DNA from 3 places in the Shewanella amazonensis SB2B genome. Region 2 is predicted to be linked to each of the others. Evidence: predicted binding sites of a transcription regulator. Region 2 holds the regulator's gene; each other region holds the start of a gene.

Region 1 (3,285 bases), 1.5 Mb from region 2:
AAATTTTTTCAGCGCCTTAGCCCGGGCCTGGGCATACCAATCCACCTCGCAACCTTCCAGATTGTGTTGAATAACCTCTTTATCCAATCCCTTGGCTATCATTGCCTGGCGCGCTCTGGCAGCGCCATGACCTTTCAGTACCGATGAGCGAACGACTGATGCTCCATAACGACTGTCATTCAGGTAGCCTTTAGCTTCACACTCATCCAGCACCCGCTCAATGTCCAGGGCATTGTGTCCTTTGGCGAGCAATTTAAGCTTGAGTTCATTGCGGCTGTGATCACGCCTGGCAAGGGATGCCAGCGCGTGATTCATCAGGTCCTGATTCAGAACACTTCTCCGGTTTCGAAGTCGATGTTTTCATCGCCTTCTACTTCATCGGCACTACCGGAAGATGAGCTGTGTGACAGCAGCATTTCACGCAGTGTCTTTTCAATTTCGGCTGCAATTTCAGTATTTTCAGCCAGGAACTTGGTCGCGTTGGCGCGGCCCTGACCAATCTTGTCGCCCTTATAGCTGTACCAGGCACCGGATTTTTCAATCAGCTTGTGCAGTACACCCAGGTCGACCAGCTCGCCGGTACGGTTAATTCCCTGACCATAGAGGATCTGGAAATCTGCCTGGCGGAAAGGCGCAGCAATCTTGTTTTTAACCACTTTCACGCGGGTTTCGTTACCCACCACTTCGTCGCCTTCTTTAATGGCGCCGGTGCGGCGAATATCCAGACGCACTGAAGCGTAAAACTTCAGGGCGTTTCCACCTGTGGTGGTTTCAGGGTTACCGAACATCACACCAATTTTCATACGGATTTGGTTGATGAAAATCAGCAGGGTATTGGACTGCTTGAGGTTACCGGCAAGCTTACGCATTGCCTGGCTCATCATACGGGCGGCAAGACCTACGTGAGAGTCGCCAATTTCACCTTCGATTTCGGCCTTGGGAACCAGTGCGGCTACCGAGTCCACGATGATAACGTCAACGGCACCACTGCGGGTCAAAGCATCACAGATTTCCAGTGCCTGTTCACCTGTGTCTGGCTGAGAGCAAAGCAGATTATCGATATCTACACCGAGCTTACGGGCATATACAGGGTCAAGGGCGTGTTCAGCATCGATAAAGGCACACACTTTGCCTTCGCGCTGAGCCGCAGCAATCACTTCGAGAGTCAGGGTGGTTTTACCTGATGATTCAGGACCATAGATTTCTACGATACGGCCCATTGGCAGACCGCCTGCACCAAGAGCCACGTCCAGAGACAGCGAGCCGGTGGAGATAGTTTCCACATCCATGGAGCGGTCTTCGCCCAGCTTCATGATGGAGCCTTTACCAAATTGCTTTTCAATTTGGCCAAGAACGGCGGCCAGTGCTTTCTCTTTATTTGGATCGATTTTCATTGTTCCCTCTCACACACAGCAAGCGCTGTGAAGACGCAACGGTTAATGCGGTTCAGGCAAAAGCCCTGTGTATTTGTACATATTGAAAGCTAGTATACTGTACAATCATACAGTATCAACCCCTGTATGAAATAATTTTCAACAGCAGCGAATCAGGCTCTTTCATCGCCTTGAATTGAAAAGGATCACTTTGTCGAAAAACTTGGTAGACTGGGCGCCCATAGGCTTTACCCCGGTCCTGTACAGGCTTTCACCTGACAAGTCCCATCGCAATGACAGAGTGGCAATGAACAGCACAGACCTGCTTGATCTCGAAAAACATACCCCCATGATGCGTCAATACCTGACCATGAAGGCAGCACACCCGGATATGTTGCTGTTTTATCGCATGGGCGACTTTTATGAACTCTTTTATGATGATGCCAAGCGTGCCTCAGAAATGCTGTCCATCTCACTGACCGCACGTGGCAAAAGCGGCGGGGATCCCATTCCCATGGCAGGTATCCCCTATCATGCGGTGGAAGGCTATCTGGCCAAGTTGGTGCAACTTGGGCAATCCGTTGCCATTTGTGAGCAAATAGGCGATCCGGCCACCGCAAAAGGTCCGGTAGAGAGAAAAGTCGTTCGTGTTGTGACGCCGGGTACCCTTACCGATGAGGCCCTTCTCCAGGAACGGCAGGACAATCTGCTGGCGGCAGTTTACCAGGGCAAGGTGGGTTATGGTTTTGCCACTCTGGATGTAGCATCCGGCCGCTTTGTGATTGCCGAATTGCCAAGCCGTGAAGCGCTGGAAGCCGAGCTGCAGCGAACCAGTCCAGCCGAGCTGTTATACAGTGAAGACTTCGGCGATATGGGGCTGATTAATCATATCAGGGGAAAGCGACGCCGCCCCGAGTGGGAGTTTGACTACGATACCTGCATCAAGATGTTGCTTGAGCAGTTCGGCACCCGCGACTTGCGCGGCTTTGGCATTGCCGATGCCCGTCTGTCGCTGCAGGCGGCCGGCTGTTTGATGCAATATGTGAAAGATACCCAGCGCACTGCCCTGCCCCATATCAATTCCATCGTACGCTTCAATCAGGGAGACAGCATCATTCTGGATGCCGCCACCCGACGTAATCTGGAGCTTACTGTCAGCCTGTCAGGTTCCCGCGAGAACACCCTTGCCAGCGTACTGGATAATACCGTCACCGCCATGGGCAGTCGTATGCTGCAGCGCTGGATCCACCAGCCATTGCGCTGTCACGATACAATTCGGGGTCGCCAGCAGGCGGTCCAGGAATTATTGGAGACCGGCCTTTACGAGGACCTTCGCGCAGAGCTTAAAGCCCTGGGGGATATAGAGCGTATTCTGGCGCGTCTAGCTCTTCGAAGCGCCCGCCCGAGAGACTTTGCCAGATTAAGGGATGCCCTCGGGATTCTGCCGCTTATCCGTGAGCGACTACAGCGGTGTGACGCGCGACATCTGAAGTCACTCAATATTCTTCTGGGTGACTTTCCCGAAGAGTATGAGCTGCTGTGCCGTGCAATAGTCGATAACCCACCGGTACTCATCCGTGATGGCGGTGTCATTCGCGAAGGCTATGACAGCGAACTCGATGAATGGCGCAAGCTCAGTGATGGTGGCATAGATTATCTGGAGCAGATGGAGCTGCGCGAAAAAGAGCGCACCGGTATTGCCACACTCAAAGTCGGCTTTAACCGGGTACATGGCTACTACATTGAAGTCAGCCGCGCCCAATCGGCACTGGTGCCCATCGCCTATCAGCGCCGCCAGACCCTTAAAAACACTGAGCGCTATATCACCCCGGAGCTGAAAGAATACGAAGAGAAAGTGCTGTCCAGTCAGGGTAAGGCACTGGCGCTTGAAAAACAGCTTTGGGAAGAGCTG
Region 2 (3,285 bases):
AACAGCTGATCCAGATATTCACGGAATACTGCGGTGTAGAGCTTGTTGCCGTTGAAGCTGCGGCGGATAAAGAAGGCGCCGCCACGGCGGAACATGGGGCCTGCTGGCCAGAAATTCAGGTTAATCCCGGCCGCAATGTGGGGCGGCACCATGCCTTCGTAATAAAGGATGTAAGACAGCAACAAATAATCCATGTGCGAGCGGTGGCAAGGCACATACACAATCTCATGACCGTCGTGGTGCAACTGGCGAATTTGCTCGGCACCCTTGATACTGATGCCCTTATAGAGCTTGTTCCACAGCCAGGTGAGGAAGCGCTCGGCGATACGTACCAGGCTGTCGGAGTAGTCGGCAGCAATCTCATCCAAATATTGAATGGCAGTTTCACGGGCCTTTTCTTCTGAGATTTTCTTACTGGAGGCCTCTTCAGCAATGGCTTTTTTCAGGTTGTCAGATTTCAGCAGGGCATGGAACATGGCTTGACGATTGGGCAACACAGGTCCGGTCATCACCTTACGCTGACGGCGGAAATGGACTCTCGCGACCCGGGCAAGCTTGTGGGCAATGCGCTTATCGGTGCCATGTTCATCGGCCATATGACGAAGTGACACAGCACGGGAAAACTGCACAAAGTTATGACGACCCAGGAACAAAATCATCAAACACTTACGCAGCCAGGTCGGATCTTCCCGTTCGAGTACTGCCGCACGCATGGTGTCATCCTCTTTACCCGGGGTACGTCCCCAGTAAAGACTCACAGGCACCAGCTGTATATCGAGTTCTTGCTGCTGACGGTGCAGGGCCAGTAATTGCTGGAAGGTCTGCAAAAAAGGCTCATTACTGTCACGCTTTCCAAACAGCGGCTTTCGGCCTTCCAGACACACGACCCTAGGGGTCTTGATCCCATCAATTTCCAGCATCTGATAGGGGCTGGGTAATCCAAGCTTGCCAGTTATCTCATGGAGCGCAGCGATATCGCTCACAGACTCGGTTTTCATGACGTAAACCAAGGGGCGGGAGGGATCGAGATTCAAATCGGCGAAGGGATCCTGAGGTACCACTATGGTGTGTACCAACTGCTTTTGGATCCACCGCAAGGACTTAAACCAAAAAGACTCGTGTGCTGACATTCTGATATTGGGAACCTGGCTTCAATCAATAGCGCAATAGAATATCAGACAGCCGCAGCCATTAGCCAATAATCTGAAAAATGGTTAATACTTGCGCTGATTAAAATACTGTATATACTGACAGTAACTGTATAGAAAAACAGGAATGACCATGAGACCGCTCACGCCTCGCCAGGCCGAGATCCTGGACCTAATCAAACGCAACATCGCCGAAACCGGCATGCCCCCAACGCGGGCAGAAATTGCATCCAGACTCGGCTTTAAAAGTGCTAATGCCGCCGAGGAGCATCTTAAAGCGCTCGCCAAAAAGGGCTGCATTGAGATTATGCCCGGCACCTCGCGAGGTATCAGGCTGGCGGGTGATGAGTTGGAAGATCAGCCAGACCCGGGTTTGCCCTTGATAGGTCAGGTGGCTGCCGGTGAACCCATTCTCGCCCAAGAGCATGTTGAGCAGTATTATCAGGTCGATCCTGCCATGTTCCGCCCCCATGCCGATTTTCTGCTGCGGGTTCGCGGCGACAGTATGAAAGACATAGGTATTCTCGACGGCGACCTGCTGGCGGTGCACAAGATGAACCAGGCCCGTAATGGCCAGGTGGTGGTTGCCAGGGTGGAAGACGATGTCACGGTAAAACGCTTCGAGAAGCAAGGCAATGTGGTGTACCTACACGCAGAGAACGAGGCATTCGCTCCTATCAGAGTGGATCTTGCCAACCAGAGTCTCACCATCGAGGGCTTGGCTGTGGGCGTTATCCGTAATGGAGACTGGCTATGAACAAGCTGATTGGTAACGCACCCCGTCATCCAGGTTTATGGACAGATTCCGCAGCCAAAGACGTTTGCCCCACATCGCAGGTGATTACCCAAAGCACTCAATCCCAAGGTCGCCAAGAGATGCAACAGCTCGCCCCAGAGCTTGCACGCCTGAGTCTTGAGGGGCGCTGGATAGTGCTTATCAGCCCACCCAATATCGGGCTTAAATCTACGCTGGCCCAGGCGGGTGTGCGCATGGACCGTGTGCTGCTGGTGCATGCCAAAGACGAAGTGGAAACCCTTTGGGCGATGGAGAAAGCGCTAACCAACGGTACCTCAAGTGCCGTGCTGTGTTGGACCAACGAACTGGATCCCAGAGATAAACGCAGATTGGCACTGGTAGCCAAAAATGCCGTGGCACTGGGTGTTATTTTTGAAAATGTAAATGCTCACTCACATGCCAGCGCTTTTGCTGTCAGACCCGAGTTAAGCCATACCCTTCGCGGTGCATCACCGCTGCACTGATCACCTCTTCATCCCTTTAAGCCCCTTTATCGGGGCTTTTTTTCGATAATTTTTTCAGATAATTAGAAAATAAAGTGATCTTGATCAATATTTAAACTGCAAGTAATGTAGTTCAGGTTAACAACGATTTGTTTGTTATATCCGGGCGATTATGTCGTCGCAGTATCTGAGGCTTGCGCCATGGATATTGTGTATTTGACCGATATATTCAGCTGTAGGTGCAAGTGTGGTGAACAAGGCTGTAATTCATTAAATAAGATACCAACCGCCAACGCACTTTGAAGTCATCGTTGCTTTTTGTGGGAACCGAAGAGTTTGCATAGAGCAGAGACTTACTGTGTGGCTCTTCTTTGTAGTTGCTTGATGCAATTGACAGAGGAGATGTCTTGTGAAGCAATGGTTGTATTGTTTCGCGGCGGCTTTATTGGCCCCGCCCATCTTTGCGGCTGACATGCCGCTCAACATGACACAAGGTGTTACTGAGATAAGTGGCAAGGTCTATGGCCTGCACATGACTATCCTGTACATCTGCTGTGCCATAGGTGTAGTGGTTTTTGGCGCCATGATTTACGCCATGATAAACCACCGCAAATCAAAAGGGGCGGTTGCCGCCCAATTTCACGAAAGCACCAAGGTGGAAATCGCCTGGACTCTGGTGCCCTTTCTCATCCTGATTGCCATGGCTATTCCGGCAACCAAGACCCTTATCGCCATGGAAGATCCGTCCAATGCCGACTTGACCATCAAGATCACCGGCTCCCAATGGAAGTGGCACTACGATTACTTTGACCACGACTTCGGTTTCTACAGCATCCTGGCTACACCCAGAAGCCAAATCGAAGGTGCAGAAGCAAAAGGCGATCACTACTTGTTGGAA
Region 3 (3,285 bases), 110 kb from region 2:
AATGTGCAGGAACAGCAGGCCACCGTACTGCGAAACAACGGCGAAACCGTCACCCTACCATGGCAAGGCATTCAGTGGGCACGTAAGTTTATCAGCGACACCCGTCAGGGTGCTGCCCCCAAAACAGCCACCGATGTGCTAACAGCCGGCGAGCGTGTATGGATCCGTCACAATGGAGAAGACTGGCAATTATCCCAGGTGCCGGAAGTATCCAGTGCCATAGTGTCACTCGATCCCCACAATGGTGCTATCCGTGCTCTGGTTGGAGGTTACAGCTTCAGTCAGAGTCAGTTTAACAGGGTCACACAAGCCAAACGCCAGCTTGGTTCCAACATCAAGCCTTTTATCTACGCCGCCACGTTGGAAAAAGGCTATACCCTGGCAACGCTTATCAACAATGCGCCCATCAACAAACCTGACTTGAGCCAAGGTACGGCCTGGCGACCCAAAAATTCGCCGGACACTTACACAGGTCCCACCCGTCTGCGAGTTGGCCTGGCACAGTCGATTAACGTGATGGCCGTCCGGGCACTTCGCTACTCAGGCATAGATGCAACCGTTGAGCTATTGACCCGTTTTGGATTTGATCCCAATGATTTGCCACGTAATGAATCACTGGCACTGGGCTCGCCTTCCGTTACACCGCTGCAGGTTGTCAGGGCCTTCACTGTGTTCGCCAACGGTGGTTACCTGGTTGAACCTTTCTTCATTGACAGAGTCGAGTCTGCCACCGGAAATCTGGTCGAAAAGACTCAGCCAGCATTAGCTTGCGAAGCGCCGATTCCGGAAGAGGTGTCTGAGGACATGGCGACGACCGAAGCCTCTGCTCCGCCGGCTATGCTGAATGCAGCAACGCCAGCTGATCCTTCCAGTCAATGTGGCGATCCTGCTGCCCGTTACGCAAATCGGGTGATATCCGAGCAAAATGCATTCCTTATTACCGAAGCGCTCAAGAGTGTGATTTGGGGTGGCGGTGACTTCAGTAAGGGCACTGGTTGGAATGGTACCGCATGGCGCGCTGCTCGTTTGCTGAAACGCCATGATATTGCTGGTAAAACGGGTACAACTAACGAGTCTCGCGATACCTGGTTCAGTGGTTTTAATCCTGATTTGGTGACCACTGTTTGGGTTGGCTTTGACGATCATGGCCGCGAGCTTGGCCGTACTGCCTGGAACGCCAATGGCGCCAAAGACCAGATATCCGGGGCAGAGGCGGGCGCGAAAACTGCAGGTCCTGCCTGGAACGAATTTATGTTTATGGCGCTTGCAGACACGCCAGAAAAGCCCATGCCGGTCCCTGCAGGCATAGTCTCTGCCCGTATCGATTACAGTTCGGGCAAGCTGAGCCGCCGCACCGACTACACAAGCGGATTTGAATACTTTGCCGCTGGTACAGTGCCAACAGATTACGCCAATTCTGCCATCGCCGAAGATGACACTACGGCCCCGGAAACAACCGCTGACGACCTGTTTCAGTAAGTGTTGAGTGTATAAAAGAAGGGCCTTCGGGCCCTTTTTTATTGCTGTTTTTCACCTACAACCTCAGCTGGAGCAATGAATAAGCTCACGCAGTAAGGCGTGGCTTAACCACGCAAATCCACTCATAGACAGAGAGCCCTTTGCACCGAGGTGACCGGGCGGACGGGGACTCGTCGCCAAGTAATTCCCTGTTCGGCGCAGATAACCGAGGAGAGATAGGGCGAAACGGGGAAATGAAGCAGTTTGCGCTAAGTTGCTCCGAAAAAATTCTCTGTTAGTATATGTATAAATTCACAGTAATCCGGTGCCAAGGCATTGCAAAGACTGGATCTTGTTCCCGTAACCGAACTCAAGGGCGTGGCGGCCCGGGTCGCAGAAAAACTCAGTAAACTGGGGGTGAATACCGTCCAGGATTTACTGTTTCATCTGCCGCTGCGTTACGAAGACAGAACCCGCATCTATGCCATTGATGAACTTATCCCAGGCACCACAGCCACCATCGAAGCCGAAGTCATTTCCAGCCAGATCGTCAATGGCCGCAAGCGCATGCTCACCTGCAACGTGCGCGACGCCAGTGGTGGCCTGACCTTACGTTTTTTCAATTTTTCCATGGCGCAAAAGAATGGCTTGCAGCCAGGCATGACTATCCGCGCCTTTGGGGAAATCCGTACCGGCAAGCATCAGCTGGAAATCATCCATCCGGAATACAAGCTCACGGCGGCCGGCGAATCACCTAGCCTGGCCGACACCTTGACGCCCATCTATCCCACTACCGAAGGCCTGAAGCAAGCCAGCTGGATACGGCTTACAGCACAGGCGCTGGAGCAATTGGAAGAAGGAGGGCTTCCGGAGCTTCTGCCCGAGTCATTACAGCCCAACCGTTTAAGCCTGGCCGATGCCGTGCGCACCCTGCACCGCCCTCCGGCGGATGCCGAACTGTGGCAGTTGGAGCAAGGCCAGCACCCGGCGCAGCAGCGGCTGGTGCAGGAAGAGCTGCTGGCCCATAACTTAAGCATGTTAAAGCTTCGGGAGCGCAGCAATCAGGATGCCGCTGAGCCCTTGGCTGCCACGGGTCAGCTTATCCCCCGTTTTCTTGAGAGCCTGCCATTTGCCCCAACCAATGCCCAGTCACGGGTAGTTGCTGAGATCCATGCCGATATGACCAAAGCCACCCCCATGATGCGTCTGGTGCAGGGTGACGTGGGCTCGGGCAAAACCCTGGTAGCGGCACTATCTGCGCTGGCGGCCATCGAAAATGGCTGTCAGGTCGCCTTGATGGCCCCCACCGAGCTTTTGGCCGAGCAGCATGCCGCCAACTTTGCCCGCTGGTTTGAGCCGCTGGGGCTGAAAGTTGGCTGGCTTGCCGGCAAACTCAAAGGCAAGGCCCGCACTCAAACGCTGGAAGACATCGCCTCCGGCGCCGCCCAGATGATAGTGGGCACTCACGCCATTTTTCAGGAACAGGTGAGCTTTTCCCGCCTCGCCCTTACCATCATCGACGAGCAGCACCGCTTTGGCGTACACCAGCGTCTGGGACTGCGTGAAAAAGGCATTCAGCAGGGCTTTTTCCCTCATCAGCTGATCATGACCGCCACCCCCATCCCCCGCACATTGGCAATGACCGCCTATGCAGATCTCGACACCTCGATTATTGATGAGCTGCCGCCGGGGCGAACTCCCATCACCACGGTTGCCATTCCCGACACCCGCCGGCTGGATGTGATTGAGCGGGTGCGACAGGCCGCCTTACAGGACAAGCGTCAGGCCTATTGGGTGTGCACCCTGATTGAAGAGTCGGAAGTACTC

What was found. The regulator LexA, encoded in region 2, represses DNA repair genes until DNA is damaged. The targets are predictions, from matches to a motif close to TACTGTATNNNNATACAGTA.
Region 1: recA (recombinase RecA) is a predicted target of LexA. The motif match lies at 1,490-1,509, and genes of this name have one in related genera.
Region 3: recG (ATP-dependent DNA helicase RecG) is a predicted target of LexA. The motif match lies at 1,759-1,778, and genes of this name have one in related genera.

Annotation. Positions count from the first base shown of each region.
Region 1 is NC_008700.1:1,263,611-1,266,895, reverse strand. It holds gene SAMA_RS05455 (regulatory protein RecX) at 1-315, opposite strand, end outside; gene recA (recombinase RecA) at 327-1,394, opposite strand; gene mutS (DNA mismatch repair protein MutS) at 1,681-3,285, shown strand, end outside.
Region 2 is NC_008700.1:4,112,316-4,115,600, forward strand. It holds gene plsB (glycerol-3-phosphate 1-O-acyltransferase PlsB) at 1-1,130, opposite strand, end outside; gene lexA (transcriptional repressor LexA) at 1,282-1,905, shown strand; gene SAMA_RS18110 (cell division inhibitor SulA) at 1,902-2,408, shown strand; gene coxB (cytochrome c oxidase subunit II) at 2,797-3,285, shown strand, end outside.
Region 3 is NC_008700.1:4,001,106-4,004,390, forward strand. It holds gene SAMA_RS17560 (penicillin-binding protein 1A) at 1-1,479, shown strand, start outside; gene recG (ATP-dependent DNA helicase RecG) at 1,795-3,285, shown strand, end outside.